DNA from 2 places in the Dactylosporangium sp. CA-139114 genome. Region 2 is predicted to be linked to the other one. Evidence: riboswitches for the same ligand, from Rfam matches in the RefSeq annotation. Region 2 holds a riboswitch; the other holds the start of a gene.

Region 1 (14,622 bases), 1.0 Mb from region 2:
CGGCCCGGACCGTCGCCGTGCGCCGTCCGCCGTCGGCCTGGCCCGCTACCGGCCTGGGCCCCGCCGTTCGCTGCCGGTCTGCGCTCCGCCGTCCGCTGCTTGTCCGCCTGGCGCTCGCTGTCTGCTGCCCGCCGCCTGGTTCGCTGCCGCCATTTGCCGCGCGGCATCCGGGGCCGGTCGCTGCTCGCTGCCTGCCAGCTCGGTCGCCGTTGCCGCCGCCGTGCACCGTGGCGGCTGGACGGGCCGCTGTCCGACTGCGCGCCGGTCGCCTGTGCCGCTCGCGTTGCCGCCGCGTGTCATCCGCAGCCTGCCGCCCGCGTCGCCGCCGTGTGCCGTCCGCATCCGCCGCGGGCCGTGACGGGCCGCTCGTGGGCCGCTGTCCGTCCGCTGTGGCGCGTGGCGTGTGCTGGCCGGGCGGTATCTGGGTGAGATTGGTCGGTGGCTGCTCGTGTCGCCGCCGTGTGCTGTCCGCATCCGCCGCGGGCGGTGGCGGGCCGTTTGTGGGCCGCTGTTCGTCCGCTGTGGCGCGTGGCGTGTGCCGGCCGGGCGGTATCTGGGTGAGATTGGTCGGTGGCTGCCCGTGTCGCCGCCGTGTGCTGTCCGCATCCGCCGCGGGCGGTGACGGGCCGCTCGTGGGCCGCTGTTCGTCCGCTGTGGCGCGTGGCGTGTGCTGGCCGGGGCGGTATCTGGGTGAGATTGGTCGGTTGCCGCCCGCGAGATGGTGGACTCGCCCGAGACTGGGCCGGTCGCTACTGAGAGGTGTCATGCCGTCGAGGAGCCGCCGGGGCGGCGACGCGCACGCAGCGGGCCCAGGTGGTCCGTCGAGGGTGGCTGTCGTCGTGGGTGCCCGGGCGCGTCAGCCGGCGAACGCAGCGGGCCAGGCAGCCCGTTCAGAGCGGCTGTCGTCGCGGTGCCCGGCGGGTCAGCCGGCGAAGTCCTCCGGGCGGACCTGCTCCAGGAACTCGCGGAACTTCTCGACCTCGTCCTCCTGCTCGTCAGGGATGACGATGGCGGCCTCGGTCAGGACCTGGTCGGCGCAGCGGATCGGGGCGCCCACGCGCAGGGCCAGGGCGATCGAGTCGCTCGGGCGGGCCGAGACGCGGACGTTGTCGCCGATGACGAGCTCCGCGTAGAAGATGTTGTCGCGCATCTCCACGATCTCGACGGCGTGCAGCGGGGCCTTCAACGCCGCGAGCATGTCGCGCATCAGATCGTGGGTCAGTGGCCGCGCAGGCTTCACCCCCTGCTGCTCGTAGGCGATCGCGGTGGCCTCTACCGCGCCGATCCAGATCGGCAGGTAGCGGTCTCCGTCGACCTCCTTGAGCAACACGATGGGCTGATTGGTAGGCAGCTCCACGCGAACTCCGACCACATTCAGCTCTCGCACTGCCGCCTCCGTGTCGACTTGCCTCTCCCTGCACGTTACACGGACTCCACGGCACTCGTGCCACTCGCGATGCCCGTCCGGCGTGCCGAGTGGTGAAGATCGCCTGCGGATGGAGCCGATCCGGCGCCGTTCGAAACGTCCCGTTCACCCAGGTTTTGCCCGCAAGGGGGGCTACTTGCCGAGGATCTCGCGCAGGCCGGCGCGGACCAGGGCGGCGTGCACGCGCTGGGTCAGCGCGGCGAGCTCGTGCACCGTGTCGGCCGCCCGGGCGCGGCCGGCCGGGCCGTTCTGCCTGGTCATCGGGGTCACGAGCTGGCTGAACAGCCCGATCTCGCGATCGGCGGCGGCCCGGTAGGCGCGCAAGTGCCGCGGCTCCACGCCGAACTCGGCCAGGCGGGCCGCGGCCGTGGCCACCTCGAGGGCGTCGGCGTCGTAGCCGGCCCCGGGGCGGGACTTGAGCAGGCCGTGGTCCTCGAGGGCCTTGAGCGCCGCCTCGGTGAGTCCGGCCTTGCTCAGCAGCTCCTCGCGGGTGAGACGGATCTCGGCGGGGGCCTCGGCCGGTACCGAATCCGAAACCTCGGTCAGCGGCTCACGCATGGTGGCGAGGTGCTCGCGGATCACGCGCAGGGGCAGGTACTGGTCCCGCTGCGCGGTGAGCACGTAGCGCAGCCGCGACACGTCCATCCACGTGTACTTGCGATACCCGGCGGGGGTGCGCCGCGGCTCGACGAGCCCCTCGGTCTCCAGGAAGCGCAGCTTGGAGATGGTCACGTCGGGGAAGTCGCCGCGCAGGTGCGCGAGGACCTCGCCGATGCTCATGAGACGCTCGCCCCGGGTGAGGTCCTCACCCGGGGTCGGATTGTTCCAGGCGGCCGCCGACGCCGTCATCGCCTCAGCTCTCGTCGGGGCGCGGTCCTGCGACGAACACGAGGCGGAACTTGCCGATCTGGACCTCGTCGCCGTTGCTCAGCGTCGCCGCCTCGACGCGCTCGCGGTTGACGTAGGTGCCGTTGAGGCTGCCGACGTCGCGCACGGTGAACGTGCCGCCCTCGCGGTGGAACTCGGCGTGGCGGCGCGAGACCGTCACGTCGTCGAGGAAGATGTCGCTGTCGGGGTGCCGGCCGCTCGTGGTCACGTCGTGGTCGAGCAGGAAGCGCGCACCGGCGTTCGGCCCGCGGCGCACCGCCAGCAGCGCCGTGCCGGGCGGCAGGGAACCCGACATGCGGGTGGGCACCATGTCGTTGTCCGGCCCCTCGATGGCATCCTCAATGGCGCCAAGGTTGAGCGTGGACGTGACGTCGAGTGGGGGAAACTCGTCGTCTGGGCGCGTCATCGAACCACCTCACGGTCGTATGTCGGGGTCAGCCGGATGCATGGGAAGCCTTGGAACGCATACGGTTGACTGAGCGAGCCTAGTCACGCGCGAAATCACGGGTCAACCGGACGCGCGGCAAGGGTGTCGGTGAAAAGCCGGGCGAATTCCCGGGTGATCAGCCGGCGGTCAGGTTGGCGTACGCCTTCGCGTCGAGCAGCGCGTCGACGGCCGCCGGGTCGTCCACCTTGAGCTGGACGAGCCAGCCCTCGCCGTACGGATCGGAGTTGATGAGCTCCGGCGCGCTCTCCAGAGCCGGGTTCACCGCGACCACCTCGCCGGCGACCGGTGCGTAGATCTCCGAGACGCTCTTGGTCGACTCGACCTCGCCGAGCGACCCGCCGGTCTCGAACGCGGCACCCGTCTCGGGCAGCTGGACGAAGACGATGTCGCCCAGCGAGTCCTGCGCGTAATGCGTGATGCCGACCTTGAACGTGCCATCCCCGGCGGGGGCGAGCCATTCGTGTTCGGCGGTGTACCGCAGATCGTCGGGAATCACGTCAAGTCCTTCTTCGCTCGGCTGGGTACTACTGTGCGGGCTTGGCGTACTGCAGCGCACCGGCATTGTGCAACGCGTTGACGCGCACGGGATCCATGTCGCGCACGGAAACCGTACCGCCGTGCTGGCGGACACTGTCCACGACCCCTCCCGGGATGTTCAGCGCCGTCCGCATGGTGTCCGGACCTCCGATGACCGTGATCGTATAGGGCGCGGCGATCGTCGTCCCGTTGACCACGAGCCTGCCCGCCTCCGGGGCGTCCACGAAGTACGTCGAGGCCACGATCCGCACCGCGGGCCCGCCGGCGCCCGCGATCTGCATGGCCTCGGCCCCGGCCCCGCGCAGTTCTTCGATGGCGTCGAGCACGGTTTCGGATTTTATGGCCTCGGAGCCCGGCGTGAGGTCGATCTGCAGACCCGGCCCCTCGGCGGGGAGCGTGCCGGCGAGGATCCCCAGCTCGTCGGCGCGTTTGCGGGCCTCGGCCAGGGCCGCGTCGCGCCCCTGCGCCCCCGAGTCCAGCTGTCGCTGGGTGTCCTCGAGGTCGCTGATCTCGCCGCGCAGGCGGTCCTGCTGGGCGTCGAGGTCGGACAGGATGCGCACGAGGTCCTCGGGCCGGGCGGAGGAGAGCTCGGCATCGCTGCCGCCGGCCTTGAACTGGACCGCGACGCCGAAGCCGAGCAGGGCCAGCAGCAGGGCGATGACGAGGTTCGCGGGCTTGCCCACGGCTAGGCCCGGAACAGGTGCCGGCGGATGGCGGCCACGTTGCCGAAGATCCGCACCCCGAGGACCACCACGACGCCGGTGGACAGCTGCCCGCCGACGCCGAGCTTGTCACCCAGGTACACGATCAGCGCGGCGACCAGCACGTTCGACACGAACGAGACGACGAACTGCTTGTCGTCGAAGATGCCGTCGAGCTTGGCCCGCAGGGCGCCGAAGACCGCGTCGAGCGCGGCGACGACGGCGATCGGCAGATACGGCTGCAGCCCGAGCGGCACCGACGGCTCGAGGAAGACACCGGCCGCAACGCCGATGGCCAGGGCGATCACGGCGATCATCGCGTGGGACCTCCAGAGGGAGTCGACGACGGGGTCGGGGCGGGCGTCCGGGCGTACCGCAGCGGCGGCTCGGCCGCCCCGGCGAGGGCGAGGTTCGAGCGCTTCTTCACGCCGAACTGCATGCGGTACTCGTCGACGTACCGCGTGAACCGCTTCGCCGTCGCCGAGGCGTTGAACTGCTCGGCGAGGTCCGGCGGGCCGATCGCGGTCACCTCGTAGGGGCTGGTCACGGGCCGGAAGTCGACGAGGATGACCCCGCCGGCGGCCCGGATCGTGCCGGTCGCGGTGAGCCGCTGGCCGTTGACCGCGATCGCCTCCGCGCCGGACTGCCACAGCCCGTTGGCGATGTCCTGCAGGTCCCGGTCGAGCACGACGCCGAGGTTCTCGTCCTGGGTGCGGCCGGTGACCGGATCGACCTGCGGCGGCGCGTCGGCGATGCGGACCGCCACCCCGTCCCCGGTGACCTTGCCGGTGCCGGTCCCGGCGGCCAGGTCGCGCAGCCGGGCGGCGCTGTCGCCGTCGGCGAGCGCGTCGTCGCGGGCCCGGTCGACCTGCGCGCGCAGGTCGGCGGCGCGCCGCTGCAGATCGTCGGCGGTCTTCTGGCGGGCGCGCACGTCGGCCACGAGATCGTCGCGCGCCTTCGAGGTGCCCGGGGCGGCCTGCACCACCTGGTGGTACGCCACCGCCAGCAGGAACCCGATGGCCAGCATCGCCACGGCGGTCAGCCACCGGCCGGAGCGCGGCGCGGGGGCGTCGCCGCGGCGGGCGGCCGCGGCCGCGTAGCCGGGGTCGAGCGGGTTGCGGAACAGCTCGCCGAGCAGGTCGTCGCGGCGGGGCGAGGTCACGAGGAGCTGGAGGCCTTCAACGGCACCGCCCGCCCCGCGCGCACGTGCACGGTGGCCTGGATCACGTAGAACACGGCCGCGATCCAGTACAGGACGATGCCCCACCACAGCAGCGCCCAGCCGCTGGGCTGCGCCCACGAGCGCGTGGACTCGGCGAAGTGCGCCAGCAGCATCATCGGGAAGCCCATGAGCAGGACCGCGGTGGCGGTCTTGCCCACGTAGTGCACCGGGGGCGGGCCGTGGCCGAGGATCCGCAGCACCACGAGGACCAGCACCATCACGGCCTCGCGGGCGAGCAGCGCGATCGTGAACCACCAGGGCACGACGTCCTTGAACGTCAGCGCGAAGAGGGTGGCCAGGATGTACAGCCGGTCGGCGAGCGGGTCCAGCAGCTCGCCGAGGCGGCTGACCTGCTTGAGCCGGCGCGCCGCGAACCCGTCGACCCAGTCGCTGAGCCCGCCGATGACGAGCACGGCGACCGCCCAGCCGGTGGCGTCGGTGGCGAGGAACAGGTACAGGAACAATGGCACGCCGAGCAGGCGCATGAAGCTGATGAGGTTCGGGACGGTGAGCACCGGCCCGAGACCCTGCCGGTCTGCCACGCGGGGAATGCTAACAGCCCGCACGGGTGACCTGGTGGAGGCGCCGCGCCCCGCCGGGTAGCGTCGCGCGGCATGAGGCGGACGACGGCCGTTGGTCTGGCACTGGTACTGCAGGCATCGGTGCTGCAGGGCTGCTCGCCGTCCGCGACCCCGCCCCCGGCCACGCCCCAGCCGGCGCTGGCCGCGTCGCCCGCGCTCCCCGGGGCCGGGGGCGGCCTCGGGCACGCCTCCCCGGCGCCCTCCTCCGCCGGTCCGTGCACGATCTTCCCGGCCGACAACGTCTGGCACGCCGACGTGTCCCGGCTGCCCGTGAGCCGCGACTCCGCGGCCTGGGTGGCGAGCATCGGCGCCGCCGCGCACGCCCACCCCGACTTCGGCACGACGTCCGGCATCCCCGTCACGAACGTCCCGGCCGGCCAGGCCAAGGTGAAGGTCACCTTCGAGTACGCCGGCGAGAGCGACCCCGGCCCGTACCCGATCCCGCGCAACGCGCGCGTCGAGGGCGGCGCGAACGCCGGCGGCGACCGGCACGTGATCGTCCAGGACACCGCGGCCTGCAAGGCGTACGAGCTCTACGCCGCGTCGCCGCAGCCGGACGGCTCCTGGAAGGCGGGCTCCGGCGCCGTCTACGACCTGCGCGGCAACGCCCTGCGCAAGAGCGGCTGGACCTCGGCCGACGCCGCGGGCCTGCCGATCCTGCCCGGCCTGCCCCGCGCCGAGGAGGCCGCGGCGGGCCGGATCGACCACGCGATCCGCTTCACCGCGCCGAAGACCCGCAAGGCCTTCGTCTGGCCGGCCCGCCACGCCGCGTCCGATGCCACCGACGCCGCGCTGCCGCCGATGGGCGCCCGGTTCCGGCTCAAGGCGTCGGTGGACATCGCGAAGTTCCCGCCGCAGGCCCGGGCGGTGGCGCAGGCGCTGAAGACCTACGGCGCGATCCTGGCCGACAACGGCTCCCCGTGGTACTTCACCGGCGCCGAGGACGCGAAGTGGAGCAACACCCAGCTCGACGCGCTCAAGGCGCTGAAGGGCTCCGACTTCGAGGCCGTCGACGCCTCGCTGCTCATGGTGGACCCGAACTCGGCCCGGTGCCGCGCCGGCTGAACGGGGGCTCGTGCAGCAGGGCGATCGTGAAGTCCGCGCCCTGCGGGTGGTAGGCGTGGTCGATGCGCCACCGATCGGTCAGCGCGGCCGCGAACCGCATCAGGACCGACGGGTCGGCGTAGAGCTCGTCGGGCGCTCGGGCGGCCGCCGGGCGGTTCGCGCTGAGGAAGTTCGCGGCCACGGCCCGCCCGGCAATGTCGTACGCGTGTTCTAACATGCCGAGGTAGTAGAGCGGGTCGTCCGGGTCGGCGAACTGGAAGACGCCGCTGAGGAACACGTAGTCGTGGCGGCCCGCCGGGGTCTCGGTCACCGGCAGGAGCGAGACGTCCGGGACGCCGCGGGCCGTGGCCAGCTCGACCATGGCCGGGTTCAGGTCGGCGCCGGTGTAGTGCAGGGGGAGGCGCATGGCGCGGAGGTGGAAGTACAGGTCGCCGGGGCCGCAGCCCCAGTCGAGCACGGTGCCGCCCGTGTAGCCGGCGGCGCCGGTCAGGGCCTCGAAGCGGACGCGCTGCAGGTCCTGGCTGCCCCAGCCGGCGGCCCGCCACGTGGGCCCGTGCAGCCCGAGCCCCGCGTGGAAGGCGGCGATGGTCCCGGCCCGGCCCGGCGGTCCTTCCGGCGACCCTTCCGGCGGCCTGCTCGGCGGCGGCCCGGTCATCGGGACAACCGGGTGCGGATCAGCAGGTCGTTCAGCGCCGGGGCGGCCGACGGGGTCGCGGGCAGCCGCGAGGTGTCCCGCGCCGACTCCAGCTGCACGGTCAGCCGCGCCACGTCCGCGGCCAGGGTCTCCGGCGCGACCAGCGACGCGGGCAGGGCGTGGTGCTCGCCGGCCTTCTTGGCCTCGATCAGGTCCGGGACGTAGGGGAGGGTGTTGAGCACGCGCAGGTCCGGCTCGATCTCGCCGGTGCGCATCAGGTGGATGCCGGTGTGCAGGACCCGCAGGGTGTAGAGGGCGGGCTTCAGCTCGCCGGTCTTGGCGTACAGCAGCCACTGGCCCGAGGCGAAACCCAGGTAGTGCCGGGCGTGCTGCGGGGTCAGGCAGTGCGGGGCCAGGGCCTTGAGCTCGTCGTGCAAGGGGCTGGTGCGGATGACCAGCGGGGAGAGCAGCTGCTCCAGGACATAGCCGTTCGGGCGCAGGAGGAGGCGGATGAACTTCGCCAGCTCCTGGCTGACGATGTCCAGCTCCATGCCCTCGCGCTCGCCGCCCATCTCCACCGTGTCCGGGCCGGTGTCCAGGCCCACGACCTCGTCCAGCGGCAGGAGGTGGCAGGCGCGCAGGTCCAGGTCCGAGTCGACGGATGCGAAGCCGTAGAGGTGGGCGCCGCTGACCGTGGCGAAGGCGAGGGGATACGGGTGCTCGTCGGCCACCGCGCCGGCCCAGTCCGGGATGCCGTCCGGCGCCGGGGGCTGAGCGGCCCGCACCGGCCCGGGCCGCGCGAGCGCGGCCGTTCGCAGTGCGAACAGGAAACGCTCGACCGCCTCCCGGTCCGGCTCCTGCGGCAGCGTCGACGCCGACTCGGCGGCGGCCAGGCCGGCCGCCAGCGACGCCGCCAGGGACTGGAAGTCCTCCCAACCCAGCTCGCCGCGGCGGATCGCCAGGAGCTCGTCGCGCCAGGGGGCGACGTCCACCAGGACCTCGCCGGTGCGCAGGACGTGGGCGCCGGCGCGCAGCAGGCGGGCCATGTGCATCGCCTGCTTCCAGCGGACCTCGCCGGTGCGGGCGCGCACCGAGGTGAGCGTGTTGAGCTGGTCGCGGGCGTAGTCGCCGTAGCTGCGGGCGGCGCGGCGGGACAGGAACGCGGGGCGCAGCGCCAGCAGCGCGCGGCCGGCGTCGGTGACGTGCTCGACCAGCGGCGACCACAGGCACTCCCACACCGTCGGGTTCGCCGCCAGGGCCAGGGTGCAGGCCCGCTCGACCTCCCACGAGAACTGCTCCGGCAGCGGCCCCTCGACGTGGCTGGGCGGCTTGTCCAGCGACCAGAAGGCGTCGCTCGGCGTCTGGAACACGCCCCGCCGGTCGGTGTCGGAGTCCGGGCCGTCGAGCCCGTAGGCGCGGGAGCCGACCACCGCGGAGTAGATCGTGTGCTTCGCCACGATGGTCAAGTCCTGCACTGTTGGTAGGGTAGTCGTGCCGGCAATACCCGCGCGGGAGAGACCGCTGTGCAGCACGAGCAGCGGCGCCGAAGGGGCAAATCCTCCCCGGAACCTCTCAGGCAAAAGGACCGCGGCGGGTTGGCACCTCTGGAGTCTGCGACAGAGGGGGAGGAGCGCACGTTCGCCCCCTGTCCCGCGATCCGCCCAGAGAGTGTGGCCCATGACCAGTTTTGCCGCGCGGCACATCGGCCCGAGCGCCGACGAGCAGGCCCGGATGCTCAAGACCGTCGGATACTCCACGGTCGAGGACCTCATGACCGCCGCCATCCCCGGCTCGATCCGCTGGCACAAGCCGCTGGACCTGCCGCTCGCCGCGTCCGAGGCCGAGGTGCTGGCCGAGCTGCGCGCCCTCGCCGCGGCGAACCGGACCCTGGTGTCGATGATCGGCCTCGGATACCACGGCACCCACACCCCGCCGGTGATCCTGCGCAACGTGCTCGAGGACCCGTCGTGGTACACGGCGTACACGCCGTACCAGCCGGAGATCTCCCAGGGCCGGCTCGAGGCGCTGCTGAACTTCCAGACCGTCGTCGCCGACCTCACCGGGCTGCCGGTCTCCGGGGCGTCGCTGCTGGACGAGGCGACCGCGGCCGCGGAGGCGATGACCCTCGCGCGGCGCTCGTCGAAGGTGAAGTCCGAGGTGTACGTCGTCGACGCCGACGTGCTCCCGCAGACCCTCGCCGTCATCCGGACCCGCGCCGAACCGCTCGGCATCGAGGTGCGCGTGCTCGACCTCGCCGTCGAGGAGCTTCCCGAGGCGTTCTTCGGGCTGCACCTGCAGTACCCGGGCGCCTCCGGGGCCGTGCGCGACCACGAGGCCCTCATCGCCCTCGCCCACGAGCGGGGCGCGATCGCCACCGTCGCCGCCGACCTGCTCGCCCTCTGCGTGCTGCGTGAGCCCGGCGCGATCGGGGCCGACGTCGCCGTCGGCAGCGCCCAGCGCTTCGGCGTGCCGATGGGCTTCGGCGGCCCGCACGCCGGGTACATCGCGGTCCGCCAGGGCCTCGAGCGCACCCTGCCCGGCCGGCTCGTCGGCGTGTCCAAGGACGCCGGCGGCGCCCCCGCCTACCGCCTCGCGCTGCAGACCCGCGAGCAGCACATCCGCCGCGAGAAGGCGACGAGCAACATCTGCACCGCGCAGGTGCTGCTCGCCGTCGTCGCGAGCATGTACGCCGTCTACCACGGCCCCGACGGGCTGCGCGAGATCGCCGCGCGGACCCACGACATGGCCGTGCGCCTCGCCGCCGGGCTCAGCTCGGGCGGGGTGACCGTCGAGCACCGGGCCTTCTTCGACACGGTGACGGCGGTCGTACCGGGGCGGGCCGGCGAGATCGTCGAGGCCGCCGCGGCGCGCGGGATCAACCTGCGCCTCGTCGACGCCGACCGGGTCGGCATCGCCTGCGACGAGACCACGACGTTCGGGCACCTGCGCGACGTGCTCGCCGCCTTCGGCCTCGCCCACGCCGACGTCACCGCGCTCGACACGGCCGACACGGTCCCGGCGCCGCTGCGCCGCGCGTCGGACTACCTCACGCACCCGGTGTTCAGCAGCCACCGCTCCGAGACGGCGATGCTGCGGTACCTGCGCCGGCTCTCCGACAAGGACTACGCGCTCGACCGCGGCATGATCCCGCTGGGCTCCTGCACCATGAAGCTCAACGCGACCACCGAGATGGAGCCGATCACCTGGCCCGAGTTCGCGAACGTCCACCCGTTCGCGCCCGACGCGCAGACCCAGGGGTACCGCCGCCTCATCGCCGATCTCGAGCGCTGGCTCGCCGAGGTCACCGGCTACGACGCCGTGAGCCTGCAGCCCAACGCCGGATCGCAGGGCGAGCTCGCGGGGCTGCTGGCGATCCGGGCGTACCACCACGACCGCGGCGACACCGAGCGCGACCTGTGCCTGATCCCGTCCAGCGCGCACGGCACCAACGCGGCCAGCGCCGTCATGGCCGGGATGCGGGTCGCCGTGGTCGCCTGCGACGAGCTCGGCAACGTCGACCTCGCCGACCTCGACCGCAAGATCGAGCAGCACCGCGACCGGCTCGCGGCCATCATGGTCACGTATCCGTCGACGCACGGCGTGTACGAGACCGGCATCGCCGAGCTGTGCGGGAAGGTGCACGACGCCGGCGGCCAGGTCTACGTCGACGGGGCCAACCTCAACGCGCTGCTCGGCTTCGCCAAGCCCGGGCAGTTCGGCGCCGACGTGTCGCACCTCAACCTGCACAAGACGTTCTGCATCCCGCACGGCGGCGGCGGCCCCGGCGTCGGGCCGGTCGCGGTCCGCGCCCACCTCGCGCGCTTCCTGCCCTCGCACCCGTTCCTCGCCGCGGACGCGCCGGTCGGCCCGGTCTCGGCGGCGCCGTTCGGCTCGGCCGGCATCCTGCCGATCCCGTGGGCGTACCTGCGGCTGATGGGCCCCGACGGCCTCGCGAAGGCGACGGCGACGGCGGTGCTGGCGGCCAACTACGTGGCGGCCCGGCTGCGCGAGCACTACCCGGTGCTCTACAGCGGCGCGGAGCACCTCGTCGCGCACGAGTGCATCCTGGACCTGCGGGGGATCACCAAGGCCAGCGGCGTGACCGTCGCCGACGTGGCGAAGCGGCTCATCGACTACGGCTTCCACGCCCCGACGATGTCGTTCCCGGTGAGCGGGACGCTCATGGTCGAGCCGACCGAGAGCGAGGACCTGGGCGAGCTGGACCGCTTCTGCGACGCGATGATCGCGATCAAGGCGGAGATCGATCGGGTGGCGGCGGGCGAGTGGCCGGCCGGGGACAACCCGCTCGTGAACGCGCCGCACACGGCGGCGGTGGTGACGGACGACTCGTGGGAGCACGCCTACCCGCGGTCGGTGGCGGCCTACCCGACGGCGGCCTCGCGCGAGGCGAAGTACTGGCCGCCGGTGCGCCGCATCGACGACAGCTACGGAGACCGGAACCTGGTGTGCTCCTGCCCTCCAGCCTCCGCTTACGAAGAGTGACTTCCCCGTAGCTACGGAGTGTTACCGCGGCGCGGCGCCCACCAGCGTGTGCGGCGCCCAGCCGCGGTGAGGCTCGATCACGGAGCAATCGGGCAGAAGCTCTCCGGTGTCCTCGAAGACGATGACGCCGTTGCAGAGCAGGCTCCACCCCTGCTCGGGGTGGCTCGCGGAGACGCGGGCGGCCTCGCGGTCGGTGTCTTCGGCGGTGGGACAGGGGGGCTGGTGCTGGCAGAGCATCGGGGGTCTCCGATTTGAGAGATTCAATTGAGGTCTGTGGGGTTCTTCACATGACCAGTGATGCACGCTACTACGGCCAACGACACTATTCCGAACATGTGACGGCACAACTTGGGGATAATCCACCCTTCGTATGAGCACACTAGGACCGGTCGTCGGGTATGAGCCCGGGACAGTGGATCTTCACCCGCCCGGGTTACCCGGCGCGTGTAGAGCCCGCGTCTGGGAGCGCTCCCGCCTTGAATGGTATTCCCGGGACGGCGGAGACCCTCTTCAATTACTGATCGAGTTCGCCGCGTCGCACGGCGTGCATTTTGCGGATCTCTCGGCGTCACCCACCGTCACCGACGCGTTCACCTGTGGGATTTCGGTCCTCCTGTCGCCACCCTCCGTGACCCCGTCGCCGGCACCCTCCGTGCCGGATCTGGTGGCGGTGGCGTACTCGCACGGCCCTCGCCGGTCACCCGCGCCCGGGACAACTGTCGCCTATTCGTCACCCGGAACCATGAACGTTGCACCGGCCCCGGCTGCGGATTCTCCGGATTCGGGGCGACTTGCCTCTTCATGCACATGGCGCGAATCGGCCCCGCCCCGTGCTGCCGATTCCCCGGGCGTTTCGGAAATATCCGATTTTTCGGCTGGTTCACCGGGGGGTGTCGCCTTCCTCGGCCCGTGGACGCCGAGCTGGACCGAGGCCGAGCACGCGGCGGCGGTCGGCGGCGTGCGGGCGGCGATCGCGCGCGGCGACGTGTACGTCGTGAACCTCGTCGGGCACACCAGCGCCCCGTTCGGGATCGGCCTTGGCCTTGGCCCCGGTGGCAGCCCCAGCAGCCCCAACCCCGGCCTCGGCGGTAGCCCCAACCCCGGCCCCGGCGGTAGCCGCGGCCCCGGCTCCGGCCTCAGCTCCGGCTCCGGCTCCGGAGGCAGCCTCGGCCCTGGTCTCGGCGCCGGCCCCGGGCCCGCGCTCGCGCGTGTCGCGGCCCTCCCGGGCGCCCGCTACGGCGGCGTGCTGCGCGGCGAGCGCTGGTGGGTCGCCTCGGCGTCGCCGGAGACGCTGGTGGCGGTGGCCGGCGGCCGGGCCGTCACCCGCCCGATCAAGGGCACCCGCCCGGCGACGGCACAGGGCCGGGCCGAGCTGCTGGCCTCGGCGAAGGAGCGCGCCGAGCACGTGATGATCGTCGACCTCGAGCGCAACGACCTGGGCCGGGTGGCCGAGGTCGGCTCGGTGCGCGTCGACGAGCTGTTCGCGCTGCGCCGCTGGTCGGGCCTGTGGCAGGCCGAGTCGACGGTCAGCGCGCGGCTCGCGCCGGGCGTGGGCCTGGCCGAGCTGCTGGCCGCGGTCTGGCCGGGCGGCTCGGTGACGGGCGCGCCGAAGCTCGCCGCGATCGACGTGGCCACGCGCCTCGAGCCCGTCGGCCGCGGCCCGAGCATGGGCGCCTGCGGGTGGATCGGGCACGGGGCGCCGGGGCCCGGTGCGCCTTTCGGCCGCGTCGAGGTCGACCTGGGCCTCACGATCCGCACGGTGGCGGTCGCGGATGGCCGGGCGCACCTGTGGGCCGGCGGCGGGATCGTCTGGGACAGCGACCCGGTGGCCGAGGTGGCCGAGGCGGCGGCGAAGGCGGCCCCGATCAAGCGGGCGCTGCGCGGCTGGTGACCGCGGCGGGCTCGTCCGGGGACCGCGACCGGGCGGCCCAGGTGGTCGGAGTGGTCGGATCGAGGTCGTCGAAGTGGTCGAGGTGGTCGGAGTGGTCGGGGTGGTCGGGGTGGCGGCGAAGACGGACCTGTTCGAGCGGGCGCTGCGTGGTTGGGCTGGTGACCCCGCGGCCTCGCGGATGCATGCGGGTCGGTCGGCCGGGGCTCATCTTGCTTACCTAAGCTTACCCTCCGCCACCTAACTGATCATGGCGGTCGATCCGGAGCGTCGAAGGGGTCGGCACGCTCAGTGGTGGTCGCGGCGCAGCGAGATCTGGAAGGCGCGGGAAGCCGGGCCCGCGGCCTCGTCGAAGGACGCGAACAGGGTGCACGACAGCGGGGCGTCCGGCGTGGTGATGCGGTGCGCGGTCACGTGGGGGGAGTCCCAGTGCACCCGCGGCAGGTTCGCGCTCGGGCCGAAGCACGCGTCCAGGTCGGCCCGGGTCAGCGACGGCTCGGCGAAGCGGACCTCCACCGAGGCCAGGCCCGCCCGGTCGTTCATGAACAGCTGCAACCACGCGGTCCCGGGCGGGCTGGGCTGCACGAACAGGCGGCCCAGCTCGTCCTGGGTCGGGGCGGGCAGGCCCAGCAGGTCGGCGACCTCGGCGGCGTGCTCCGTGGTCACGCCGCACACGCGGCGGGCCCAGGTGCCCAGCAGCTCCGCCGTCACGGGGCGGGCCACGAGGTC
Region 2 (14,622 bases):
TGGGCCGGCGCGCGCCCGGCTCGTGGCTGCCCGCGCCGGCCGCGGGCGCCTCGCTGGCGGGGCTCGTGCCCGGGATCGCGGGGCCTCAGGTCTACGTCTGCGGCCCCGACGACTGGACGGAGACGGTCGTGCGCGAGGCCCGCTCCGCCGGGGTGCCCGCCGACCGGCTGCACACCGAACGCTTCGCCTGGTGAGGGGGGACGCGTCGATGCGCCGCATCGTGCTCTGGCTGGCATCCACCGCCGTCGCGCTCGTGTTCTTGTTCAGTTACCGTCCGTCATCGGGTGGCGCCCCGGCCGGCGTGACGACTCCGGCCGGCCCCGGCACCGCGGCCGGCTCCGGCAAGACGTACGACGGCTCGACCGCGTCGACGCGGTGGGGCCCGGTGCAGGTGCGCATCACCGTGGAGGGCGGCCGGATCACCGACGTCGAGGCGGTCACCTATCCCACGGCCAACCGGCGGGACCAGCAGATCAACGCGTACGCCCTGCCCCGGCTGCGCACCGAGGCCCTGCAGGCGCAGAGCGCGGACATCGACTCCGTCTCGGGCGCGACGGTCACCAGCGAGGGGTACAAGACCTCGCTCCAGGCCGCCCTGGACGCCGCCGGCATCGGCTGACGCCGGGAGACGATATTCGGGGGAACCGGCGCGCGGCCGTCACGCTATGCTCCACAATCGGCCAAGTCCGCCGACGTCTTCTCGGGAGCAGGCCCAGCATGACGGCAACCGTCGACCACCGCGCCACCGCCCGACTCGGCGGCGCCCGGCGCCCGCTGCACGTCCGCCAGCGGTGCCGCCTGCTCTTCCTCAACACGCAGGAGCAGGCGCCGGTGCGGGAGATGGGGCTGCCGCCGTACCGCGACTGGATCGCCGAGGTGACGCGCCTGTCGCCGGACCAGATCCACTGCGTGAACGTGGCCGACGGCGAGGCGCTGCCGGACACGATCGAGGCGCACGGCATCATCGGCGGCGGCTCGGGCCACTCCTCCTACGAGGAGCTGCCGTGGATTCGCCGGGTGAAGCAGTTCCTGGCCGCGGCCCAGCGCCGAGGCGTGCCGGAGCTGCACGTCTGCTGGTCCCACCAGGCCAAGGCCGAGGTCGCCGGCGCCGTGTCCAAGGTCGGGCACCAGGGCCGCCGCTTCGGCATCGAGACGCTGACGCTGACCCCCGAGGGCCGCCGGGACCCGCTCTTCCGCGGCCTGCCGGACTCCTTCGACGTCTTCACGTCCCACGTGGACGCGGTCTACGACGTGCCGCCCGTCAGCGAGTTCGGCCCCGTCACCGAGCTGGCCTACGGCGTGTACCGCAACGAGGCCCTGGCCATCGGCGCGACCGCCCGCACCCTGCAGATCCACCCGGAGATGACCTCTGGCATCGCGGCGGCCCTGGCCAAGGTGCGGCGGCGGCAGCTGATCGCCGAGGGCCACCTGGGCCCGTCCGACCTCGACTACGCGGCCTTCCTGGAGTCCCTGGACTGGGCCGACCGGGACATCCGCGCCCGGATGCGAACGCTGCTGGACAACTGGCTGCGCTACTACGTGGCCCCGGCCATGTCCCCGCCGACCGCGGCCGCCCTGCACGTCTAGCCGGCCCGCTCGTGGGCCGCGTCCAGGAGCGCGAGCTCATCCGGGGCCAGCTCCAGCGAGCCGGCGGCCACGTTCTGCTCGAGGTGGGCCACGCTGCCGGTGCCGGGGATCACGAGGACGTGCGGGCCCTGGTGCAGCGCCCACGCGAGGCGGACCTGGGCCGCCGTCGCGCCCCGGGCCGCCGCCACCGCCGCGACCTCCGCGAGCTCGGCGACGCCCGCGCCGCGCTCGCGGCCTTCGCGGGCCAGCGCGAAGAACGGGACGTAGGCGATGGCGAGCCGCCCGCACCGGCGCACCAGGGCGTCCTGCCCGGCGCGGAAGCCCAGGCCGTAGGCGTTCTGCACGCACACCACCGGGGCGATCGCCCGGGCCTCGTCCAGCTGCTCCGGGCTCACCCCGGATACGCCGAGATGCCGGATCAGTCCCGCGGCGCGCAGCTCGGCCAGGGCCCCGAAGTGCTCGGCGATCGGGCCGGGGCCGCCGACGCGCAGGTTGACCAGGTCGAGGTGGTCTCGGCCGAGCTCGCGCAGGTTGCGCTCGACCTCGCCCCGCAGCTGCTCCGGGCGCGCCCGGGGCAGCGACTCCCCCGCCGCGTCCCGGCGCGGCCCGACCTTGGTGGCGATGACGAGGTCGTCCGGGTAGGGCGCCAGGGCCCGGTTGATGAGCTCGTTCGCCGAGCGCAGCCGCGAGAAGTAGAAGGCCGCGGTGTCGACGTGGTTGACGCCGAGCTCGACGGCCCGGCGCAGCACCGCGATCGCCGACTCCCGGTCGCGGGGCACGGCCCGCGGGTCGAAGGCCGCCCCGACCTGCGGCAACCGCATCGCGCCGAATCCGACCCGCCGCACGACGAGATCCCCGAGCGGCCACACCCCGGCGCTCACGCGGCACCGATCCCGGCGAGCACGATGCGCAGCCCGAACTCGAAGTGCTCCTCCGGGTGGGGCGCCGCCACGTGCGGCAGCGCCGCGGCCAGGTTCGGGTGCCGAGCCGGGTCGACGGCGGTGGTCAGGCGCCCGGCCGCGGCGGCCGGGTCGGGCTGGGACGCGGCCATCTGCTCCTCGATGACGTGGCCGATCACGTGGTACGTCACCGTGTCCGCCGCCCACGCCGCCTCCCGCGCGCCGAGGCCGCCCGCGCGCAGGGCCGCGATCATCGCCTCCCCGTAGGCGAGGGCGTTCGGCAGCGGGAAGAAGCGGCCCGAGAACAGCAGCGCCCCGTCGCGCCGGGACAGCAGCGCCCGCCGCAGCCGCCGCGCCAGCTCGGCCACCGGCGGCCCGCCCGCGGCCACCCCGGCGATCAGCGCGTCGGCCATGGCCTCCAGCAGCGCCTGTTTGCTGCGGAAGTGCCAGTAGGTCGCGCCGTTCTGCACGCCGAGCGCGGACGACAGCCGGCGCATGCTCAGCGCCTCCAGCCCGTCCGCGTCCAGCAGCTCCAGGGCGGCGGCCAGCACCCGGTCGCGGTCCAATCGGTTTGACGGCACGCCCGAGTATCGCAGAGACTTCAACACCGTTGAAGTCTAGGGGGTGTCGATGGAAGCGGCGGCGGGACAGCTGGTCATCCGCGTCGAGGCGGCCGGGGTCGGGGTCGCGCTCCTCCGCGTGCTCCGCGACGATCCGGGCGCCGACCCCGGCGGCGAGATCGTCGGGCGCGTCGAGTCGGCCGGGGCCGGGGTCGACGGGTTCGCGCCCGGCGATCGGGTCGGCGGGGTGGTGTTCGCGGGGGCCTACGGCGAGCGGGTGATCGGCGTGCCCGGGCTCGTCAACCGCATCCCGGAGGAGCCGGACGCGGGGACCGCGCTCGCCGTCGTGCGCGGCGGGCTGGTCGCGCTCGGGGCGCTGCGCGCCGCCGGGTTCCGGGCGGGGGAATCGGTGCTCGTGACGGCGGCGGCGAGCGGGGTCGGGCATCTGGCCGTACAACTGGCGAAAACCCTCGGTGCGCAGCGGATCGTCGGCGTGGCCGGGCCGGGCGGCAAGGCCGGATTCGTGCGCGCGTGCGGCGCCGACGAGTGCGCGACCTACGACGAGGACTGGGGCGCGCCCGTCGACGTGGTGCTCGACGGCGTGGGCGGCGACGTGCTGCGGCGCGGGACCGGCGCGCTCGGGCCGTTCGGGCGGCTGGTGGCGTTCAGCGCCGGCGGCGGCACGCTCGACGCGGGCGAGCTGCTCGGCGGGGGCCGCACGGTCACCGGGTTCACGGTCGGCCTGTGGCACCGGCTCCGGCCGGCGGTCGTGGACGGGTGGCGGGCCGAGCTGTGGGACCTGCTCGCCGCGGGCCGGATCAGCCCCCGCTACCAGGAGCTCGACGACCTCGGCGCGGCGCTAGACCTCGTCGCCCGCCGGCGCAACCTCGGCCGGGTCGTCGTGCGGACCGGCCGCTGAGACCCCACTGACCCGGCGGTACGCGATGTGCCACAGGGCGGCGGCCAGCACCACGCCGAGCAGCCCCGCCGCCGGCAGCGGGCCGCCGAAGATCCCGGCCGCGACGCACACGAGCACCGACGGCACGCCCCAGCCCAGCACCCACCGCCAGCTCGCCCCGCCGCGCGCGCCGATCGCCGTCGCGGTCAGGAAGTACAGGGCCGCGCCGGTGCACAGCACGAGCCGTGTCGCCGTCTCGACGTGCCCCTGCGGGTGGGCGGCGGCCGAGCCCAGGCCGGCCGCGATGACGACGATGGACACCGTCGTCAGGTAGTGCGCGGGCATGGTGAGGCGCAGGGTGAACACCCGCATGCCGTAGGTCGGGGCGGCGCTCGGGCCGTAGCGCAGCGTGAGCCACCACAGCGCGACGAGCAGCCCGAAGCCGAGCACGACCACGAACCACAGGCCGCTGCGCCAGTCCTCGACCCCGGCGGCGGCGTTGACGAGCTGGGCGACCGCCTCGCCGAGCACGATGATCACGAAGAGGCCGAGGCGCTCGCCGAGGTGCGGCCGGTCGGGCCGCGCGGCCTCGAGCCGGTCCAGCTGCGCGATCTCGGCCTCGCGGTGGTGGCGGCGCAGCGAGCGCTCGCGGTCCCGGCGCTCCTCGGCCAGCAGCGCCTGCGGGTCGCGGGCGCGGGCGATGGAGAAGACGAGGTCCAGGGCGATGCCCGCGAGCCAGAGCCAGTAGCGGGTCGGGGTCTCGAAGCCCAGCGACGCGATCCACGGGATGACGCCGACGGCCTGCTGCACGCCGGGCCACTCGGTCACGATCCGGTGCTCGCGCTTGAACGAGTTGATGCTCAGGAAGCGGCAGTACACGTACGCGAGGACGAACGCGGCCGGCTGGTCGCGCTCGACCAGCGGGATCGACGCGGCCATCACCGCGATGCCGAACATCGCCAGCAGCATGGCCCGCTGGCGGGTGCGGATGCCGGTGACGTTCGCGTAGAGGGTGAACGCGGTCCACACGCTCCACATCGCGTAGTACGCCACGCCGAAGAGCAGCACCTTCTCCCACGTGACGTCCTCGTGCAGCAGGTGCGCCAGCTGGGCGACGGCGGCGACGATGACGAGGTCGAAGAAGAGCTCCAGCCAGGTCGCGTGGCGTTCCTCGGCGCTTGCGGGGGCGGACATGATCGTCACATTAATCGATGGCGACCGGCTCCGCGGTCCGGGCGGGCGCGGCCGTGGGCAGCGCGTGCTCCCGCAGCCCGATGCGCGCGTGCAGGCGCCGCAGCGGGCCGGGCGCCCACCAGTTGTAGCGCCCGAGCAGCGTCATCGTCGCCGGTACGAGCAGGCAGCGCACCACGGTCGCGTCGACCACGACGGCGGTGAGCAGCCCGATCCCGACCTGCTCGATCTGGCCGAGGTCGGCCGCGGCGAAGCAGGCGAAGACCACGACCATGAGCAGCGCGGCGGAGGTGATGATCCGGCCGGTGTGCTGCAGGCCTCGGCGCACGGCGGTGTCGGTGTCGTCGCCGCGCTCGACGTACTCCTTGATCCGCCCCAGCAGGAAGACCTCGTAGTCCATCGAGAGCCCGAACGCGAAGGCGAACACGATCACCACGACGAACGGGTCCAGCCCGCCGACGGTGAGCGTGTGCAGGATTCCGGATCCCCAGCCGTGCTGGAACACGGCGACCATCACACCGAACGTGGCCCCGAGGGACACCACGTTGGCCAGCACGGCCTTCACGGGTACGACCAGGGACCCCGTCATCGCGAACAGCAGCAGCACCATCGCCACGAGCGTCACCGTCACCGCGCCGGGCAGGTCGCCGGCGATGAGCCCGACCAGGTCGATGAGGATCGCGGCGTCGCCGACCACCCACGACTGCACCCCGGCGGGCCGGTCGGCGCGCAGCCGGTGCACGAGCCCCTGGGCCGCGTCGTCCTCGGACCCGCCGCGCAGGGCGAGATCGACCGTCGCGACCCCCGGTCCGGCGGCCTTGGCGGGCTGCACGCCGGCCACCGCCGGGTCGGACGCCCACCGGGCGGCATACGCGTCGAGCGATGCGGCATCGGTACGGGCCACGACGGTCACCACCGGCCGGTACGCGCGGCCGAAGCGCGACCCGAGCTCGTCGGCGACGCGGGCCGACTCGATGCTGCGCGGCACGCCCTCGAGCCGGGGCAGCTTGAGCGTGAGCCCCAGCAGCGGTGACCCGGCGGCGAGCAGCAGCACGGTGGTGCCGAGCGCGATGAGCACCGGGCGGCGCTGGACGAACCGCGACAGGCTCGCGAAGAATCCCCGCTCGCCGTCGCGGACGGTGGCCTGCTTCGCGCGGGGCTTGATGCGCTGGTGGAACAGGCCGATGAGCGCCGCGGTGAACGTCAGCGCGGCCAGCATCGCGACGACGGCGATCGACACGCCCCCGGCGCCGAGCGCGCCGAGCTGGTGGATCGAGAACATCATGAGGCCGGACAGGGCCGCGGCGACGGTGAGCGCGCTGAAGAAGATGGTCCGCCCGGCGGTCGCCCAGGCCCGGCCGATCGCCTCCGGGGGCTCGAAGCCGGCCGCGACCTCCTCCCGGTAGCGGGCCACGAGCAGCAGCCCGTAGTCGATCGACAGGCCGAGCCCGAGCAGCGTGACCACGGTGACGACGTTCTGGTCGAGGTCGCTGACGCGGCTGAACACCCACAGCAGCGGCATGGACGCGGCCACCGAAACGGCGGCGGCGAGCACCGGCAGGCCGGCCGCGACGAGGCCGCCGAAGACGAACACGAGCACGATGAGGGTGAGCGGCAGCGAGACCAGCTCGGCCCGGGCGAGGTCGCGCTTCTGGGCCCCGCGCACGTCGGCGTTGAGCACCGGGTTGCCGCCGACCTCGACCGTCGCGTCCGGCACTCCCGCCGCGGCCAGCTCGGCGTCGAGCCGGTGCAGCCGCGTGCGCAGGGTGTCCAGCACGGCGTCGCGCTCGCCGATGTCGAGCTTGGCGAGGGTCGCGACGACCAGCAGGCCGCGCCCGTCGGTGGCCAGGTAGGCGGGGGCCTTCGCGGCCGGCACCGAGAACGGCGTGTCCACCGCGGTGACGCCGGCCGACCGGGCCAGGTCGGCGGCCGCGGCGCCGACGGCGGTGCGCACGGCGGGGGCCTGCGGGTCGACGTGGCCGACGAGGCCGACGACGGTGCCGCTGGAGTCGTTGCCGGTCGCGATGGCGTCCAGCCCGTCGATCGCCTCGACGTGCCTGGGGTTGCTCGCGTCCGCGATCGCGCTGAAGACCGGCCCGAACGTGAGCCCGCCGAGCACGACCACCACCAGCCAGACCCCGATCACCGACCAGCGGTGCCGGAAGCAGAACCGACCGATCCTCGCCATCGCGCCGAACGCCATGCCGCACAGCTTCGCATCAGCACTCGATCACGGTGACGGCAAGGCCTCCCCGGGCGGTCTCCTTGTACTTCACCGACATGTCCCGCCCGGTCTCGCGCATGGTGCGCACGACCTTGTCGAGGGTGACGTGGTGCGCGCCGTCGCCGTTGAGCGCGAGCCGGGCCGCGTTGACCGCCTTGACGCTCGCGATCGCGTTGCGCTCGATGCACGGGATCTGCACCAGCCCGCCGACCGGGTCGCAGGTCAGGCCGAGGTTGTGCTCGAGGCCGATCTCGGCGGCGTTCTCGACCTGGCCGGGCGTGCCCCCGAGGGCCTCGCAGAGCCCGGCGGCGGCCATCGCGCAGGCGGAGCCGACCTCGCCCTGGCACCCGACCTCGGCCCCGGAGATGGATGCGTTGCCCTTGATGATGATCCCGACGGCCGCGGCGGCGAGCAGGAACCGGACCACGCCGTCGTCGTCCGCGCCCGGCACGAACTTCGTGTAGTAGTGCAGCACCGCCGGGATGATGCCGGCCGCGCCGTTCGTCGGGGCGGTGACGACCCGGCCGCCGGACGCGTTCTCCTCGTTGACCGCCAGAGCGTAGAGGTTCAGCCAGTCCATGACGTGCAGCGGGTCCGACATGTCGGACTTCTCGCTCAGGTCGGCGAACAGCCGCGGCGCCCGCCGGCGCACCTTCAGCCCGCCCGGCAGCACCCCCTCGGGCCGGGTGCAGCCGTTGTGCACGCACTCCCGCATGACCGACCAGATGTGCAGCAGCTCGGCCCGGATCTCCGGCTCCGAGCGCCAGGCCAGCTCGTTGGCCAGCATCACGTCGGAGATCGAGCGGCCCTCGCAGTGCGCGAGCAGCTCGGCGCCGGTGGTGAACGGGAACTTGACCGGCACCTCGGCCTCGGCGACCGCGCCGTCCGGGCCGACCACGAAGCCGCCGCCGACGGAGAAGTAGGTGCGGGTGAGCAGCTCCTCGCCGGCCTCGGTCCAGGCCGTGAAGCGCATGCCGTTCGGGTGCTCGGGAAGGCTGCGGCGGCGGTGCAGCACCAGGTCGGCGTCGGCGCTGAAGGGGATGTCGTGCTCGCCCAGCAGCGCGATCCGCCCGTCGAGCGCCACCTCGGTCCCGGTGTCCACGGTCGCCGGGTCCTCGCCCCGCAGGCCCAGCACGACCGCCCGGGCCGAGCCGTGGCCGTGCCCGGTCGCGCCGAGGGAGCCGAAGAGCTCCGCCTTGACGCGGCCGGTGCGCGGCAGGTGCCCGGCCTCGGCCAGGCCGGTGACGAAGCGGCGGGCGGCGCGCATCGGCCCGACCGTGTGCGAGGAGGACGGGCCGATGCCGATGGAGTAGAGGTCGAACGCGCTGAGCGTCACGGAGGCTCCCTGGTCGAGGACTCGGGTGGGCCTCCCCGCTCTGTCATCGAATGCCTGAGAGCTTCACCGGCACGGCCGCCCGTAGGGTGGCCGGCGGTTTGCACCGTGGGCGCGGGACGCGGCGTCCCGGCTTTCCAGAGTCGCCTTCCCGCGGCGGTACGTGGGCCTGAGAGATTCCGGGGAGGAGTTGCTCCTTCGGCGTCCCGATTCCCTGGGACTCTCCCGTCGCGGGTCGAGCAGCGCGGTATGCGGTTGTCGGGCCGACCGTACTACGGGGCCCAGGGCGCGGCAACGGCCCACGTGATGTCGGCAACCAGGCTGCCGGCGCTGTCCTGGGCCGCGGTGCCGCCGGGCGTGGCCAGCCACAGCTCCGCGTTGATGTGGCGCAGGTAGGAGCCCGGGAAGTTCCAGGACGCCAGCCGCACCCCGCCGGGGGCCGTCTTCGCGCACCAGGTCGCGTCCGCGCGGGTCAGGGCCGTGCCGTCGTCGGCACTGATCTTCACCCGGCCGTTCTGGTGGCGCAGGTAGTAGCCCGGGTAGTTGCTCGCCTGGAGGGAGTAGCACCCGCCCGCGAGGCCGGGCACCACGCGCCAGGTGGCGTCCTGCCGCAGGAGCTGGTCACTGCCCGACGACACCGTCTCGGTGTAGCCGAGGCCGTTCATGTGCCGGGCGTACCGCGTGGTGCAGCACGCCGTCGTGGCCCGCAGCGAGATGGAGGAGCCGGCCGGCAGCGTGGTCGCGGCCCCGTCGTCGCCGGCCGAGCCGGGCACCGCGGCCAGGGCCGAGGCCCAGCGCGCGGCCATCCTGTCGTAGCCCGCCCGGGTCGGGTGCACCCCGTCGGCGAGGTCGCCGGGGCCGAGCGCGGCGTGCATGTCGACGAAGTGGACCTTGGCGCCCTTGCCGGCCACGATGCCGGGGATGGTGGCGTTGAACGCGTTCGCGGCCGCCTCCCGCCCGGCGTCGGCCAGCGGGATGATCGAGGCGACGAAGACGTCGGCGCCGGGCGCGGCCGTGCGCACGTGGTCGATGAGCGCGGACAGGCGCGCGGGCGCGTTGCCGAGGTCGTAGTTCTGCACCACGTCGTTGGTGCCCAGGTGGATGAGCACGCTGCGGGGCGCGGTGGACTGTGTTCATTTCATTGTTGTAAATATTTTGATTTGTTGGGCTGGTACAGTCGGCCTTGGAACTCCGCGTTCCGCGCCCCCGGGACACGTCGCAGAACGGGCGCGGGACCCCGCAGCAGTCGCGGGGAGGAGGTGGCGACAGCACTGCTCGCTGCCGTTCTTGCTTCTGGGAGTACCACATGGAAATCGGTCTCGGCCTGCCCGTCAGCGACCCCGCGCGCCTGCCCGAGTGGGCCCGCCGCGCCGAGGCGGCCGGCTTCGCCACCGTCGCCCTGCTGGACCGCCTCGCCTACGACAACCCCGAGCCGCTCGTCGCGCTGGCCACCCTCGCCGGCGCCACCACCCGCATCCGGCTGCAGACCGAGGTGCTGCTCGCCCCGCTGCGCGCCACCGCGCTGCTGGCCAAGCAGGCCGCGACCCTGGACCGCATGTCGGGCGGGCGGCTCCGGCTCGGCGTCGGCATCGGCGGCCGCGACGACGACCACGCCGCCGCGGGCGTTCCCCTCGACCGCCGCGGCGCGATCATGGACCGGACGCTGACGGACCTCGCGGCCATCTGGTCCGGATCCGCATACCCGCTCGCGCCGATCGGCCCCTCCCCCGTCACCCCGGGCGGCCCGCCACTGCTCGTCGGCGGGTTCGCGCCGCCCGCGCTGGCCCGGGTCGCCCGCCACGGAGCCGGGTTCCTGTGTGCCGCCCCGCTGGGGTGGGCCGGCGGTCTCGTGCGCACCGTGCACGAGCAGTGGGCGGCGGCCGGCCGGCCCGGTCGCCCGCGGCTGGTCTGCCAGGTCAACGCCGCGGCCGGCTCGCCGGAGTCGGTCGCCCGGGCCCGGTCGGCGATCGCGGCGTACTACGCGTTCACCGGCCGCGAGGGCTGGGGCGAGCCGATCGCCGACGCGAACGAGCTCGCCGACACCGTGGCCGCGTACCGCGACTTCGGCGCCGACGAGCTGGTCCTCTACTGCTGGGGCGACGACCCCGACCAGATCGAGCTCCTGGCTTCTTTGCTTTAGCGCTGCACCCGCGCGCCGGCCCCGGCAACCAGGGCCTCGACCTCCTTGAGGCTGGCCATCGAGGTGTCGCCGGGCGTGGTCATGGCGAGGGCGCCGTGGGCCGCGCCGTATTCGACGGCCGTCTTCAGGTCGCCGAAGGTCATCAGCCCGTAGATGAGGCCCGAGGCGAAGCTGTCGCCCCCGCCGACCCGGTCCAGGATCTCCAGGGCCGGGCGGTGGGTGGCCTCGGCGAACTCCCCGCCGGACGCCGTTTTCCACCAAGCGATCGCGCCCCAGTCGTTCACCGTGGCGGTGTGCACCCCGCGCAGGGTGGTCGCGACGACCTGGAAGTTCGGGTAGGCCGCGACCGCCGCCGCGATCATCGTGCGGAAGTTCGCCGAGTCCAGCGCCCCCGCGTGGATGTCGGTGCCGGGCACCTCGAGGCCGAGGCAGGCGGTGAAGTCCTCCTCGTTGCCGATCATCACGTCGACGAGGCCGGCCAGCCGCCGGTTCACCTCGCGGGCCCGCTCCTGGCCGCCGATCGCCTTCCACAGGCTCGGCCGGTAGTTGAGGTCGTAGGAGATCACCGTGCCGTGCCGGCGGGCGGCGGTCAGGCAGGCCTCGATCGTGTCCGGGGTGGTCTCGGACAGGGCCGCGTAGATGCCGCCCGTGTGCAGCCAGCGCACGCCCAGCTCGCCGAAGAGGTGCTCCCAGTCCACGTCGCCGGCGCGCAGCTGGGCGGCCGCGGTGTGCCCGCGGTCGGAGACGCCGACGGCGCCGCGCACCCCGAACCCGCGCTCGGTGAAGTTGAGGCCGTTGCGGACCGTCCGGCCGATCCCGTCGTACGGCATCCAGCGCACGAACGTCGTGTCCACGCCGCCCTGCAGGATCAGGTCCTCGAGGAGCCGGCCCACGTCGTTGTCGGCGAACGCGGAGACGAGCCCGGTGCGCAGCCCGAAGCAGCGGCGCAGTCCGCGGGCCACGTTGTACTCACCGCCGCCCTCCCACGCGCGGAACTGCCGGGCGGTGCGGATGCGGCCCTCGCCCGGATCGAGGCGGAGCATGACCTCGCCGAGGGAGACGAGGTCGTAGCGGCACTCGGCGGCCGGTCGAACGGTGATCATCGGGCCTGCTCCAATGCGTCTCGGGTGCGGCTGGTGACGGCGGCCCAGTCGCGGGCGGCCAGCAGCTCGGGCGCGACCATCCAGGTCCCGCCCACGGCCAGCACCGACGTGACCGCGAGGTAGTCGGCGAGGTTGGCGGTGTTGACGCCACCGGTGGGGACGAACCGGACGGTGCGGAAGGGGGCCGACAGGGCCTTCACCATCGGCACGCCACCCAGCTGCTCGGCGGGGAAGAACTTCACGGTGTCCAGGCCGGCGTCCAGGGCCTGCATGATCTCGGACGGCGAGGCGACGCCGGGGAACACCGGCACGCCGTGCTCCTGGCAGCGCGCCACCACGGACGCGCTGAAGCCGGGGCTGACGACGAACCGCGCGCCCGCCGCCACGGCCCGGTCGACCTGCGCGGCGTTGATCACGGTGCCCGCGCCCACGAGCATGCCGGGGCGCTCGGCCATGGCCCGGATGGCGTCGGCCGCGGCGGCGGTCCGGAACGTCACCTCGGCGCAGCCCAGGCCGCCGGCGACGAGCGCGTCGGCCAGGCCGGCGGCGTCGGCGGCGTCCTCGAGCACGACGACGGGCACGATCCTCCCGGCCGCGATGGTTTCGACAACGGGGTGTTGTTCAGTATGCTGAACGTTGGTCACACATGTGACCATAGTGCATCGGAGGCCGTGTGACCACTCCCGTCAAGTCCGCCGACCGAACCCTCGACATCCTGGAGGCCCTGGCGACCGGCGGCCCGTCGACGCTGTCGGAGCTCACGCGAGCCCTCGACATCCCGAAGAGCAGCCTGCACGGCATCCTGCGCACGATGGCGGCCCGCGGCTGGATCGAGACGACGCAGACCCGGTTCCGGCTCGGGCTGCGGGCCCTGCAGGTCGGCGCGGCCTATCTCGACGCCGACGACACCGTGGGCCTGCTCGCCGGCATCCTCGACGATCTCGCCGCCCGCTTCGGGGAGACGACCCACCTGGGGCGCCTGGACGGCGCGGACATCACCTACGTGGCGAAGCGGGAGTCGACGCACCCCCTGCGCCTCTACTCGGCGATCGGCCGCCGCCTGCCGGCCCACGCCACGGCGCTGGGCAAGGCGCTGCTGGCCGCGCGCACCCCGGAGGAGGTCGACGCCCTGTTGCCCGACCCGCTGCCGGCCCTGACCCCGCACACGGTCACGGACCGGGCCGCGCTGCGGGCCGAGCTGGCGTCGATCCGGGCGCTCGGCTATGCGGTTGACCGCGAGGAGAACACCGAGGGCATCGTGTGCGTGGCCCGCGTGGTGCCGACGCGCGACCCGGCGACGGACGCGATCAGCCTGTCGATCCCGCGGACCCGCCTATCTTCGTCCACAGTGGACGAGGTCGCCACCGCCCTGGCCGAGGCCGTGGACAAGGCGTCCAGCGCGCGGCGCTTTCTCTAGCCGGCCGGCTTGCTCTAGCCGGCCAGCAGGGCCGAGACCTGGGGCGAATACGTCGAGTGCAGCACCAGCGCCGCGCCGCCGATCACGGCCGCGTCGTCGCCCAGCGGGGACAGGGCCACGTCCACGGTGCGGATGCGCCGGGCGATGGCCCGCTCCCCCAGCGCCCGCACCACCGCGGTGCGGAACTGCGACTCGACGTGCCGGATGCCGTGCCCGCCGACGATGATGAGCTCGACATCGACGATGTTCACCACGTTCACCGCCACCGCGGCGAGGCGCTCGGCGGCCCGGTCGATCACTCCCCCGGCGAGCGCGTCCCCCGCGGCGGCGGCCCGGCAGAGGGCCCCGTGGTCCACAGTGGACGGCGATCGCCGGAAGGGCTTCGTGAGAGCGCTCTCACCGCCGGCCGCGAGCAGCCGATGGGCGTCGGCGACGAGTGCCGCCGGATTGATGAGGCTCTCGAGGCAGCCGCGGTTGCCGCAATAGCAGTCGGGACCACTCTCCGTGACCGACGTGTGCCCGAACTCGGCCGCGTTCATGGAACCGCCCCGGTGGACCTGGTGGCCGAGCACGAGCCCGCCGCCGACGCCGGTGCCGAGGAAGAAGTACGCGAAGTTCGCGACCCCCCGCCCGGCCCCCGCCCAGCGCTCCCCGATCGCCGCGGCGGTCGCGTCGTTGTCCAGCGTGACCGGCAGCCCGGTGGCGTCGGCGACCATCTGCTTGAGCGGCACCCGGGTCCAGTCCGACAGCTGCGGCGGCGAGATGACCTCGCCGAGCGACTGGTCGATCGGGCCCGGGGCGGCCAGCCCGACGCCGAGCACGCGCTCGCGCTCGACCCCGGCCTCGCGCAGCACCTCGCCCACGAGCTCGGCCATCGCCGCCGTGACCTTGACCGGATCCATGTCGGCGGGGGTCGGGCGGCGGGCGGTGACCAGCGGCCGGCCCAGCAGGTCGACCACGACACAGGCCAGCTCGACCGGGTCGAAGTGCAGCCCAACGGCCCGTCCGGCGTCGGCGTTGATGCGCAGCACGGTGCGCGGCTTGCCGCCGCTGGACGAGCGCGCGCCGTCCTCGCGCACGATCCCCTCGTCGATCAGCCGGCGCACGATGCCGGAGACCGTCTGCGGCGTCAGGCCGGTGTGCTCCGCGATCTCCACGCGACTCGTCCCGTCGGCCAGCTGGATCTGATCCAGCACGACCGCCCGGTTGTACTGACCGACCTTGGGGAGATTTGTCCCGACTTGCCGCACCCGGCCTCCCGCCTACGTAC

The links. Region 2 has a riboswitch for glycine ahead of ACQP2P_RS12820 (L-serine ammonia-lyase). Riboswitches for the same ligand answer to the same signal wherever they lie in the genome.
Region 1: another riboswitch for glycine. It lies ahead of gcvP (aminomethyl-transferring glycine dehydrogenase); the one in region 2 lies ahead of ACQP2P_RS12820 (L-serine ammonia-lyase).

Annotation. Positions count from the first base shown of each region.
Region 1 is NZ_CP192080.1:3,843,227-3,857,848, forward strand. Features, by position in the region: gene ACQP2P_RS17450 (bifunctional nuclease family protein) at 923-1,387, opposite strand; gene ftsR (transcriptional regulator FtsR) at 1,559-2,206, opposite strand; gene odhI (oxoglutarate dehydrogenase inhibitor Odhl) at 2,280-2,720, opposite strand; gene gcvH (glycine cleavage system protein GcvH) at 2,878-3,258, opposite strand; gene ACQP2P_RS17470 (DUF881 domain-containing protein) at 3,287-3,982, opposite strand; gene ACQP2P_RS17475 (small basic family protein) at 3,985-4,317, opposite strand; gene ACQP2P_RS17480 (DUF881 domain-containing protein) at 4,314-5,162, opposite strand; gene ACQP2P_RS17485 (CDP-alcohol phosphatidyltransferase family protein) at 5,159-5,707, opposite strand; gene ACQP2P_RS17490 (hypothetical protein) at 5,837-6,868, shown strand; gene ACQP2P_RS17495 (class I SAM-dependent methyltransferase) at 6,828-7,523, opposite strand; gene ACQP2P_RS17500 (nucleotidyltransferase domain-containing protein) at 7,520-8,254, opposite strand; partial or broken gene ACQP2P_RS17505 (nucleotidyltransferase domain-containing protein) at 8,303-8,968, opposite strand; glycine riboswitch at 9,002-9,100, shown strand; gene gcvP (aminomethyl-transferring glycine dehydrogenase) at 9,180-12,005, shown strand; gene ACQP2P_RS17515 (DUF5999 family protein) at 12,027-12,242, opposite strand; partial or broken gene ACQP2P_RS17520 (aminodeoxychorismate component I) at 12,904-13,032, shown strand; partial or broken gene ACQP2P_RS17525 (chorismate-binding protein) at 13,186-13,896, shown strand; gene ACQP2P_RS17530 (hypothetical protein) at 14,182-14,622, opposite strand, start outside.
Region 2 is NZ_CP192080.1:2,823,809-2,838,430, reverse strand. Features, by position in the region: gene ACQP2P_RS12860 (ferredoxin reductase family protein) at 1-194, shown strand, start outside; gene ACQP2P_RS12855 (FMN-binding protein) at 191-619, shown strand; gene ACQP2P_RS12850 (type 1 glutamine amidotransferase) at 718-1,587, shown strand; gene ACQP2P_RS12845 (aldo/keto reductase) at 1,584-2,408, opposite strand; gene ACQP2P_RS12840 (TetR/AcrR family transcriptional regulator) at 2,465-3,094, opposite strand; gene ACQP2P_RS12835 (zinc-binding dehydrogenase) at 3,117-3,965, shown strand; gene ACQP2P_RS12830 (low temperature requirement protein A) at 3,906-5,138, opposite strand; gene ACQP2P_RS12825 (MMPL family transporter) at 5,149-7,338, opposite strand; gene ACQP2P_RS12820 (L-serine ammonia-lyase) at 7,355-8,695, opposite strand; glycine riboswitch at 8,734-8,835, opposite strand; glycine riboswitch at 8,840-8,930, opposite strand; gene ACQP2P_RS12815 (AbfB domain-containing protein) at 8,965-9,801, opposite strand; gene ACQP2P_RS12810 (LLM class flavin-dependent oxidoreductase) at 9,999-10,832, shown strand; gene ACQP2P_RS12805 (sugar kinase) at 10,829-11,935, opposite strand; gene eda (bifunctional 4-hydroxy-2-oxoglutarate aldolase/2-dehydro-3-deoxy-phosphogluconate aldolase) at 11,932-12,579, opposite strand; gene ACQP2P_RS12795 (IclR family transcriptional regulator) at 12,609-13,352, shown strand; gene ACQP2P_RS12790 (ROK family transcriptional regulator) at 13,367-14,602, opposite strand.